DNA from 2 places in the Paenibacillus sp. NPDC056579 genome. Region 2 is predicted to be linked to the other one. Evidence: riboswitches for the same ligand, from Rfam matches in the RefSeq annotation. Region 2 holds a riboswitch; the other holds the start of a gene.
The links. Region 2 has a riboswitch for cyclic di-GMP ahead of ACFQ88_RS29065 (transglutaminase-like domain-containing protein). Riboswitches for the same ligand answer to the same signal wherever they lie in the genome.
Positions count from the first base shown of each region.

Region 1: another riboswitch for cyclic di-GMP. It lies ahead of ACFQ88_RS10105 (hypothetical protein); the one in region 2 lies ahead of ACFQ88_RS29065 (transglutaminase-like domain-containing protein).

Region 1 is NZ_JBHTVD010000002.1:570,271-574,479, reverse strand. It holds gene ACFQ88_RS10115 (LysR family transcriptional regulator) at 36-920, shown strand; gene ACFQ88_RS10110 (DUF2935 domain-containing protein) at 1,042-1,854, opposite strand; gene ACFQ88_RS10105 (hypothetical protein) at 2,040-2,339, opposite strand; cyclic di-GMP riboswitch class I at 2,437-2,529, opposite strand; gene ACFQ88_RS10100 (MDR family MFS transporter) at 2,612-3,835, opposite strand; gene ACFQ88_RS10095 (YuzB family protein) at 4,045-4,209, opposite strand, start outside.
Region 2 is NZ_JBHTVD010000009.1:160,691-164,899, forward strand. It holds gene ACFQ88_RS29055 (collagen binding domain-containing protein) at 1-1,636, shown strand, start outside; gene ACFQ88_RS29060 (class D sortase) at 1,651-2,343, shown strand; cyclic di-GMP riboswitch class I at 2,418-2,510, shown strand; gene ACFQ88_RS29065 (transglutaminase-like domain-containing protein) at 2,526-3,326, shown strand; gene ACFQ88_RS29070 (hypothetical protein) at 3,505-3,906, shown strand; gene trpS (tryptophan--tRNA ligase) at 3,985-4,209, opposite strand, start outside.

The sequences.
Region 1 (4,209 bases), on a different contig from region 2:
ATATAGATAGCTTATATAAGTGGAGGTAATAGGTAATGGAGCATCATCTGGACGGGTACCGGGTATTTCTCGCCATCGCCAAGACAGGCAGCTTCTCCCGAGCGGCGGAAGCGCTGTATATTACTCAGCCGGCGGTAAGCCATTCGATGAAGCAGCTCGAGGAAAAGCTGGGCGGGCCGCTGTTCTTCCGCACATCCCGCGGGGTGAAGCTGACGGTGGAAGGAGAGGTGCTGCTGCGCTATGTCGATCAGGCCTTCAGCCTTCTGACGGAAGCGGAACGGAAATTGACCGAGATGCACCAAATGCTTGGAGGCGTCGTCCATATCGGAGCCAACGATACGCTGTGCAAGCATATTTTGCTTCCTTACCTCGAGCGGTTCCACAAGCAATATCCCGATGTAAAGCTGCATATTACGAACCGGACCTCTCATGAGACGATCAAGCTGCTAAAAGAAGGCAAGATCGATTTCGGCATCATCAATTTACCGGCAGAAGATCCGCAGCTGACCATTCGTCCGTGGAAGCCGCTGCACGATATCTTTATCGCAGGAGCAAGCTTCGGGCATTTAAAGGACCAGCCGGTCTCCGCCGCCGAACTGGCCGCCTACCCAATCATCATGCTGGAAAAAGACAGCAGCATGCGCAGCTATATCGACCGGTATTTTCATAGCCAGCAGGTGCGGCTCGTTCCCGAGTTCGAGCTGGGCAGCATGGATCTGCTCATCCAATTCGCCAAAACCGGCCTAGGCATTTCCTGCGTTACGGCGCAATTCGCCGAGGATGAGCTTTCCTCCGGCGAGCTGTTCGCCCTGCAGCTGGAGCCGCCCATACCGCCCCGGCATATCGGGATCGTGACGTTAAAGGACGTCCCGCTATCTTTTGCAGCCAGAACGATGCTCGATCTTTGTCTGCAGCAGTAAGCGCAGTCCGACAAAGCAGGTCCAGCGCTTTTTTCTCCATAAAAAAAGCACCCCCTACTGCCCGTTCGTGCAGTAAAGCATGCTTTATTCGAAGATTCTATCGTGGTTAGAAAACCTATCGTTATGCTCCGGTTCGAGGCTTGGCGGGATCGCAATTCGGTCGTTTGACTCCTGCCGTCTGCGCCAGCTTCGTCAAATAATAGCACAGCTCGCGGGCCATATGGTCCGCTATTAGAGGCTGTACCGTACCTAGCATTTCTTTGCTCAGAGCCAGCTCCTCCAGCTCCCGCAAAAACTCGCGGAACAGCGCCGACTCCAGCTCAACTTCCTTATGAAAACGGGACAATGCCGGAAAATCATGCAGATTCGTTCTCATATATCCTGCCAGCTCGATAGCTTTTACATAAAAATCGGTAAAATGCGCCTCGAACGTCCTGCTCATCTCAATCAGCCGTTTTTCCGTTATATCAAGCTCTGCTGCAATGATACCGGCATGACCTGACGTATCCGAGAGCCAGATCAAATGATGGTGCACTTCGTCAAATACGGGCGGCGTTTCCCCTTCCAGCAAGAAGGGCAGCACCCTCAAATATTCCTCAACCTCATTCACCATATGGTTCAAGAAAGTGGGGGAAAGCTGAATGCCTATGCGGCCTGCAAGCGAGCGTTCCAGCAGATGAAGCTTGAAGAGCCGGATCTCCTGGGCTTTTTGAAATGCCGCCTGATTCAGTTCCATCATTTGGGATACACCATCATGCTGCCTTGCCCGCTCCAGCAATCGATCGAAAGCGGCTATAAAGCAGCTTGTGCGCTCTATTTCTTCCTGTTCGTTCGGGGCGAGCGCATTGAAGATGAAGCGGGCATGATCGCCAAGCACTTGAAGCCAAAACCGATGTTCGAACAAGGCGGCCGAGCCATAGTCGGACTGGTCCACGGTTGCACTCCTCCCATAGGCAGCTTGTATCCGGCATACCTAGTTACTTGGCGTGTTTCCGGATCATAGGCATTTGTCATGATTTCTACTCCTATGCAAGGTATGCTCAATCATCCGGCTCGGTGCATAACCGCTAATCCTTGATCCCTACGTCGTTTGAGCAACAAGCGCTATCATCGCTTTTATTAGGCTAAACGTCTTGCTTCGGCACGACAGCTCAAGTAGTCATACAGACTTAAGAACAAGTCATTGACAAAATCGCACCGGAACGAAAATTTCACTTCGCCGCGCCAGTAAAACGTCAGCAAATGGCTGTTTTTGCCCATCACCATCTCTACATCCCAGCATGGATTGTGCAGATCGAACACTTCCTGGTTTATAAACATTTTAGGGCCTTCATTCGACAAATAGACTCCGATCAGATTGCTGCCGATTTTTGTGAAAAAGCCTTGTCTGGTCATAAACTCCCGTTCTTCGTTCGACATGATCTCTCTCCTTCCTTTGATTGTGTGTACTCGAAACATGAGAAAAAACTCCTCGTCACCTAGGCGGGAGTCCGCTATATATGCGTATCACCGTTCCTTCGGCAGCTGGCTGGCAGGTTTGCTCCTGAGAAGATCCTTAGCCCCTTTAGCTTTGCGTCGCAGGCTTTCGCCTGTTTTGCCTTTTTCGAGTTCGAAATTTGTCAATTCGTGTAATGAAATACGACAAGAATAGCATATAAGATAGGACCAATGGAATACATAATTCAAATTTCCTATTTTTGTTCCGTTTCTACGGACTTAAGACTCATTTTGTATAAAATTTGTCCTCTGTAGTAAAACCATGTACCCGCTAGCGTAATAACAGCCATAGTCGTAAATAAGGACGGACCGCCCCAATGAGTAAGAAGAACGCCCCCCACCAACGGACCTACAAAATGCCCGACATTGTTAAACGACTGAGCTCCGAAATAGGTCCCTCTCATCCCCTCCGGCGCCAATTGGTCGACGAGCACGTTCGCTTGAGGGTAATTGAGAATTTCACCCAACGTGAAAAAGAACATCGATACCATAAAGCCGAACCAGCCTGCGGATACGGCAAAACCGATATCTCCGACGGCGAACAATACATTGCCTGCGGTAATAGCAACCATCGGCCCCCAGCGTTCGAACATCCGCGACAGCGGCACTTGAAACAAGACGACGACAACCGCATTCAAGCTCATCAGCATGGCGAACAGCGCCGCGCCGCCTGCTACATTTTGCTCCACATATTGCGATAAAGTCACCGTCATTTGGGCATACCCGATAGCCCCCATTATCGATCCGCCGATATAATAACGGAACACCCGGTCCGCACGTACGACATTCCAGGAGGACTTTATCGTTATGTCGCTCCGTTTCTCCCCCTCAATCCGCTTGATTCCGAATCGCAGCAGCAGCACGTACAATCCGATCGCATACAGCAAGTAAATCAAGCCTGTAGCCATGAATGGAAGCCAAACCTCCATTGTGCTGAAAAAAGCGCCAAGCAGTGGACCCACCGCCACACCAACGTTGATGGCAATGTAGCGCAAGGAAAATACTTTCAGCCTTTTTTCACGCTCCGTTACATCGGCCATCAGTGCTTGAGACACCGGCTCATACAAGGAGCGGCATAGTCCGTTCAGCATATTCAGCAGCATGAAGGCAAGCGGAGACTTGACCATCGCGAATCCTCCAAAAACGACGACCCAGCCGGACAAGGCGAACAGCATGATCGTTTTGCGCCCCAGCCTGTCCGACAAAGCGCCGCCGACAAATCCGCCGACGGTAGCCGCCAATGGGCCCAGGCCAACGATCAAGCCTATAAGGACGGGGTTTATATGCGATTGTTTCGATAAGTAAATGGCCAGAAAAGGCATACTCATGGATGAAGCGGTTCGGGCGAGGATCGTGCCTAGCAGAAGAACATGAACGATAGGATGATAGTCTTGCAAAAAGCGGAGTAAACGCTGCATACGGTGTGCCCCTTTACGGTAAATCTAGTACGTCCGTTTTATTTACCATAGGTAAATAAATAAAAAGATTTTCCCATTATACTGCAAACCGCTGTTTTTGTCTTTACAAAAAAGTTAGCCGCTTCCCCTATCTTTACACACAAAAAAAGCCCGGCTGCTTGCGCCAGGCTTCTCGGTTTCTGTCATGGATTCGTCGTATCAACGCTGAATCACGATTTTTTGATATATTTCGCCGCTTTCTCGATAGCTTCGTCTTCCGTGGCTCCGGTTACATACCTTCCGTTAATGAAGATAAATGCAAACCGCGAGCAAGGTCCGCAGTACGATTTGCAGCCGATCTTGATCTCCGTACCGGGAGCCAGCTTCTGAAGCTT
Region 2 (4,209 bases):
CGATACGTTCAAGCTCTACACGACCGTAGTTAATGCAGGAGGAACGGTGACCAAGGGTGCGGAGCTGATCAAGGGAACGGATTACTCCCTGGATTTTCGGACGGATAGCGACGGCAAGCAATCGTTCGAGCTAAGCTTTCTGAAGGTTCTTTCCACGTCGGCCATATTGGAATATCAGTCTCTCATTGTTGCCAACGATAAAGATGCCGTATCCAACCAAATTGCGTTCTCGGGCAATAATGAAATTACGGTAACCAAAGATACAACCAACACGATCGTAGTAGGAGTCAGCAGCGGCTCCGGTACGATCAGCGGGATCCGAGGCTCGCTCACGGTCACCAAAGTGGACGGGTCGGACCATACGGTTCGGCTTGGCGGCGCAACCTTCGAGCTTTACCGGAAATCCGGCTCGGAGAAGCTGCTTATCAGCACTTTGACAACCGATGCAAGCGGTACAGCCGAATTCAAGAAATTGCTTGCAGGAGATTACGTCGTGAAAGAAGTCGCCGCTCCTGAAGGCTATATTCTCGATTCCAAAGAATACTCCGTGCCGATTCAAAGCGCGAGCGGATTCCAGATAACGGTGTCCAACACGAAGTCTTCCAACCCTAAGCCGCCGGTCATTGAAGGCTCTCTGACCATCCGCAAAATCGATTCGGCCCAAAGCGAGCTGCTGCTCAGCGGAGCTGTCTTCGAGCTGTTCCGGAAGCAGGATCCCGGATTGAATCGGATCGGTACGGCAACGACGGACGCCGGCGGAACCGCCACCTTCAGCAAGCTGGCGGTTGGCGATTACGTTGTGAAGGAAACGGCGGCTCCGGCCGGCTACGTGCTCGATTCCAAAGAGTATCCGGTCACTATTCAGAGCACGGGCAACATTCAGCTAACCGTTGCCAATACGAAAACCGACACACCTAAGCCGCCGGTCACGGTAGGCTCCCTGACGATCCGCAAAGTCGATTCGGCCCAAAGCGAGCTGGTACTTAGCGGAGCTGTCTTCGAGCTGTTCCGGAAGCAGGATTCCGGATTGAATCGAATCGGCGCGGCAACGACGGACGCCACCGGAACCGCTGTCTTCGACAAGCTGCCGGCAGGCGACTACGTTGTGAAGGAAACGATGGCTCCAACTGGCTACGTACTCGATTCCAAAGAATATCCGGTCACCATTCAGACAGCGAACGGCAGCAAGCTGACCGTAACCAACTTGAAGCTCCCGGACACTTCCAACCCGGGTTCAACCGATTCATCGGGATCATCCGATTCACCGGATTCACCGTCAACGCCGGTACCGGTGCCAACGCCTGGAGCCGTTCCGCCAACCGATCCGAAGCAGCCGGAGAAAGAAACCATAATTGACGGCGACATCAAGGTCCCGCTAGGTCCTCCGCCTGTCGTGAAGCCGGAGAACGGACAAGACACGGCCCAGCCGGGTCAGCCCGAGACCAACCATCCGGAGATCATCGTGGATGTTGAGCCTCAGGAAGTGCCGCTTGGCAGTCCGCAGCCGGACACTGGAGCACCTGCAGCGACGCTTCCCAAAACGGGACAGTCCAGCCCTGTTTATGTACAAGCTGCCGGTATCGCCTTGATCCTTCTGGGCTTCATGCTGCGCCGCAAATGGCTGAAAAACTCGTAGGTTAGGCCATTCTGATGATCAAAAGAATGTTACCGTCGCTTTGTATTTTGCTGGGGATGCTTATTTTTCTCTATCCAACGCTCAATGACCGCTATGAAAGCTACCGGCAGGAACAGCTTATGAGGCAATGGACGGAAACCATGAAGCGTATCGATCAAGGGCCTGGGTCGCCGGATACCCGGCAAACCGTTACCCCTGTCCCGATATCGGCTATTACTGCGCCTCCCTCAGCGGAAGTTCCGCCGGAAGAACAACAACAGCAGCCATTGACGCCCGAGCCGACGTCGGCACCCGACCCTCTTCGCAATAAAAAGCTCGAGGGAGTGCTGAGCATCGATAAGATTAAGCTGAAGCTGCCGATCATCACCGATGCAACCACAGCCAATCTTAAGCTTTCCGTTGCGAGCATTGCGGGTACAGGCCAACCGGGCGCTGTAGGAAACTATGCCATTGCGGGTCATAGAAGCTTGACCTACGGGAAGAACTTCAACAGGCTGGATGAAGTAGAGCAAGGTGACTTTATCGAAGTAGACACGGGACAACATCAGTACCGTTATGAAGTATACGAGAAGCTGTATGTGCTTCCGGAGGATGTCTGGGTATTGAAGGGCAACGGCAAGGATCGGGACATTACATTGATTACGTGCCATCCTATCGATACCGGGACCCATCGTATCATCGTTAAGGCGAGATTGGTAGAAAAGTAATAATTGGAAAGAAACTGTACAAAGTTCGACAGTCATATGGTATGATAGAACTATAAAAAAAATTCGGCGCTTTCAACCGATAAAGGCAAACCCTGCGAAAGCCGGGGACGCAAAGCTACAGGGCCTTCCTTAGTCCGAACGGACTAAAATGGCAGCCAGTTACCGAAAGGAGAGCTTTTTTTATGTTCAAAAAACTCTTTACGATGACTTTGCTAGCCGCTCTTCTGATAGGATCGCCAAAAGGTATAGAGGCGGCTGCACCCTACACCGTAGACCGCAGCGCTTTGGATAAAGGCATCATCACGGTTGCCGGTTCCGACCTCAACGATACGAAAGCGATCGTGCGCATATCGAAGGACAATAACAAATACGATTATTATCTGACGAACGGGGCCCAATATCCATTGCAGCAAGGCAATGGAACGTACAGCATCACCATCGCCCAATTCCTAAGTGAAAATAAATATAAAGTCGTCTCGCAAGAAAGCATCGAGCTGAAGATGGACGACGAGAACGCCGTATTCGTACAGTCGATCCCGATGATCGATTGGAATAGCAATACAAAAGCCGTCGCAGAGGCTAAGCGGCTGACGAGTGACGCGATGTCGGATAGAGAAAAAACGGCCGCCATTTACTCCTATATCGTTCGCAGCATTCAATATGACTACGCTAAGGCACAAGCGCTCGATTCCGGCTACACCCCTGATCTGGATGCCGTTTACGATACTTCCAAAGGGATTTGCTACGATTACGCTGCGCTATTTGCCGCAATGGCCCGCAGTCTGAACATTCCGACCCGGCTCGCGATGGGTTACGAGGCTTCGGCTCCGGCTACGTTTCATGCGTGGAACCAAGTGTACTTGAAAGACAGCAATCAATGGATCACCATCGACACAACCTATGACGCGGCTCGCGTTCAAAACGGACAAGATACTCCGATGATCAAGCAAGCTGCCGATTATACTATTACGCAAATCTATTAGTCTAGTTAAACGCCCTTGCCGGGCGCACATTATGGACAGCCTGCATCCATGCAGGTTGTTTTTTTATGCCTCCCTACCCCGTCCCATCGTTTTTCCACATTTGGTCCAAAGTTTTGCCGGAGATGACCTGTACAATAAATCTTGTAAGACACAACGACCTAAAAGGAGATGGAGAAACATGAATATTATCGCAGCAACCGTATTGGCAGGAAGTCTTTTGACAGGAATTGGATCGGCGGGAGCCGGAGCGGATCAAGCTCATCCAGTGGAATTGAAAACATTGACACCCTCCGCACAAGCCATTCAAGTGGATGCATCGCAAACAGCACCGATGCAGCTTATTCCATTGACTGAAGCGGGCGGGGATTCTGTTTCTACACAAGCGGTCAAAATGTGGATCAAAGCGTTGCCGGCAACATCGACTGCGGCTGCGCAATTGGAACAAGCGGACGGCGAGGTCATCTTGGTGAAGCCAATGGAAATAAAAGAAGGCAAATTGGATGATGCTGCAGCGGTACCGGTACAACTGCACAATCTACAAACCGTGGAAGCGGCAAAACTCGTGCCTGCACAAAAATAAAATCATACACGTTTCCTAATGAAATGCGCCGGAACGGAGGTACTTATCGTACCCGCCGTCCGGCGCTCTTTTTTATACTTAACCCCGTCTGCCGCTTTTGCCGAAATAGTCAATGCTCATAGCTTCCCGCACTTCCAGCATCGTCTCTTGGGCTATGGAGCGTGCCGCATCCGTACCGGACATGAGCAGCTCGTCGATAAATGCCGGCTTCTGCTCATACTGCCGTCTGCGCTCCCGAATCGGCTCGAGCACCGTATTCATCGCATCCGTTACCCGCTTCTTGCAGTCAGAGCATCCAATGGC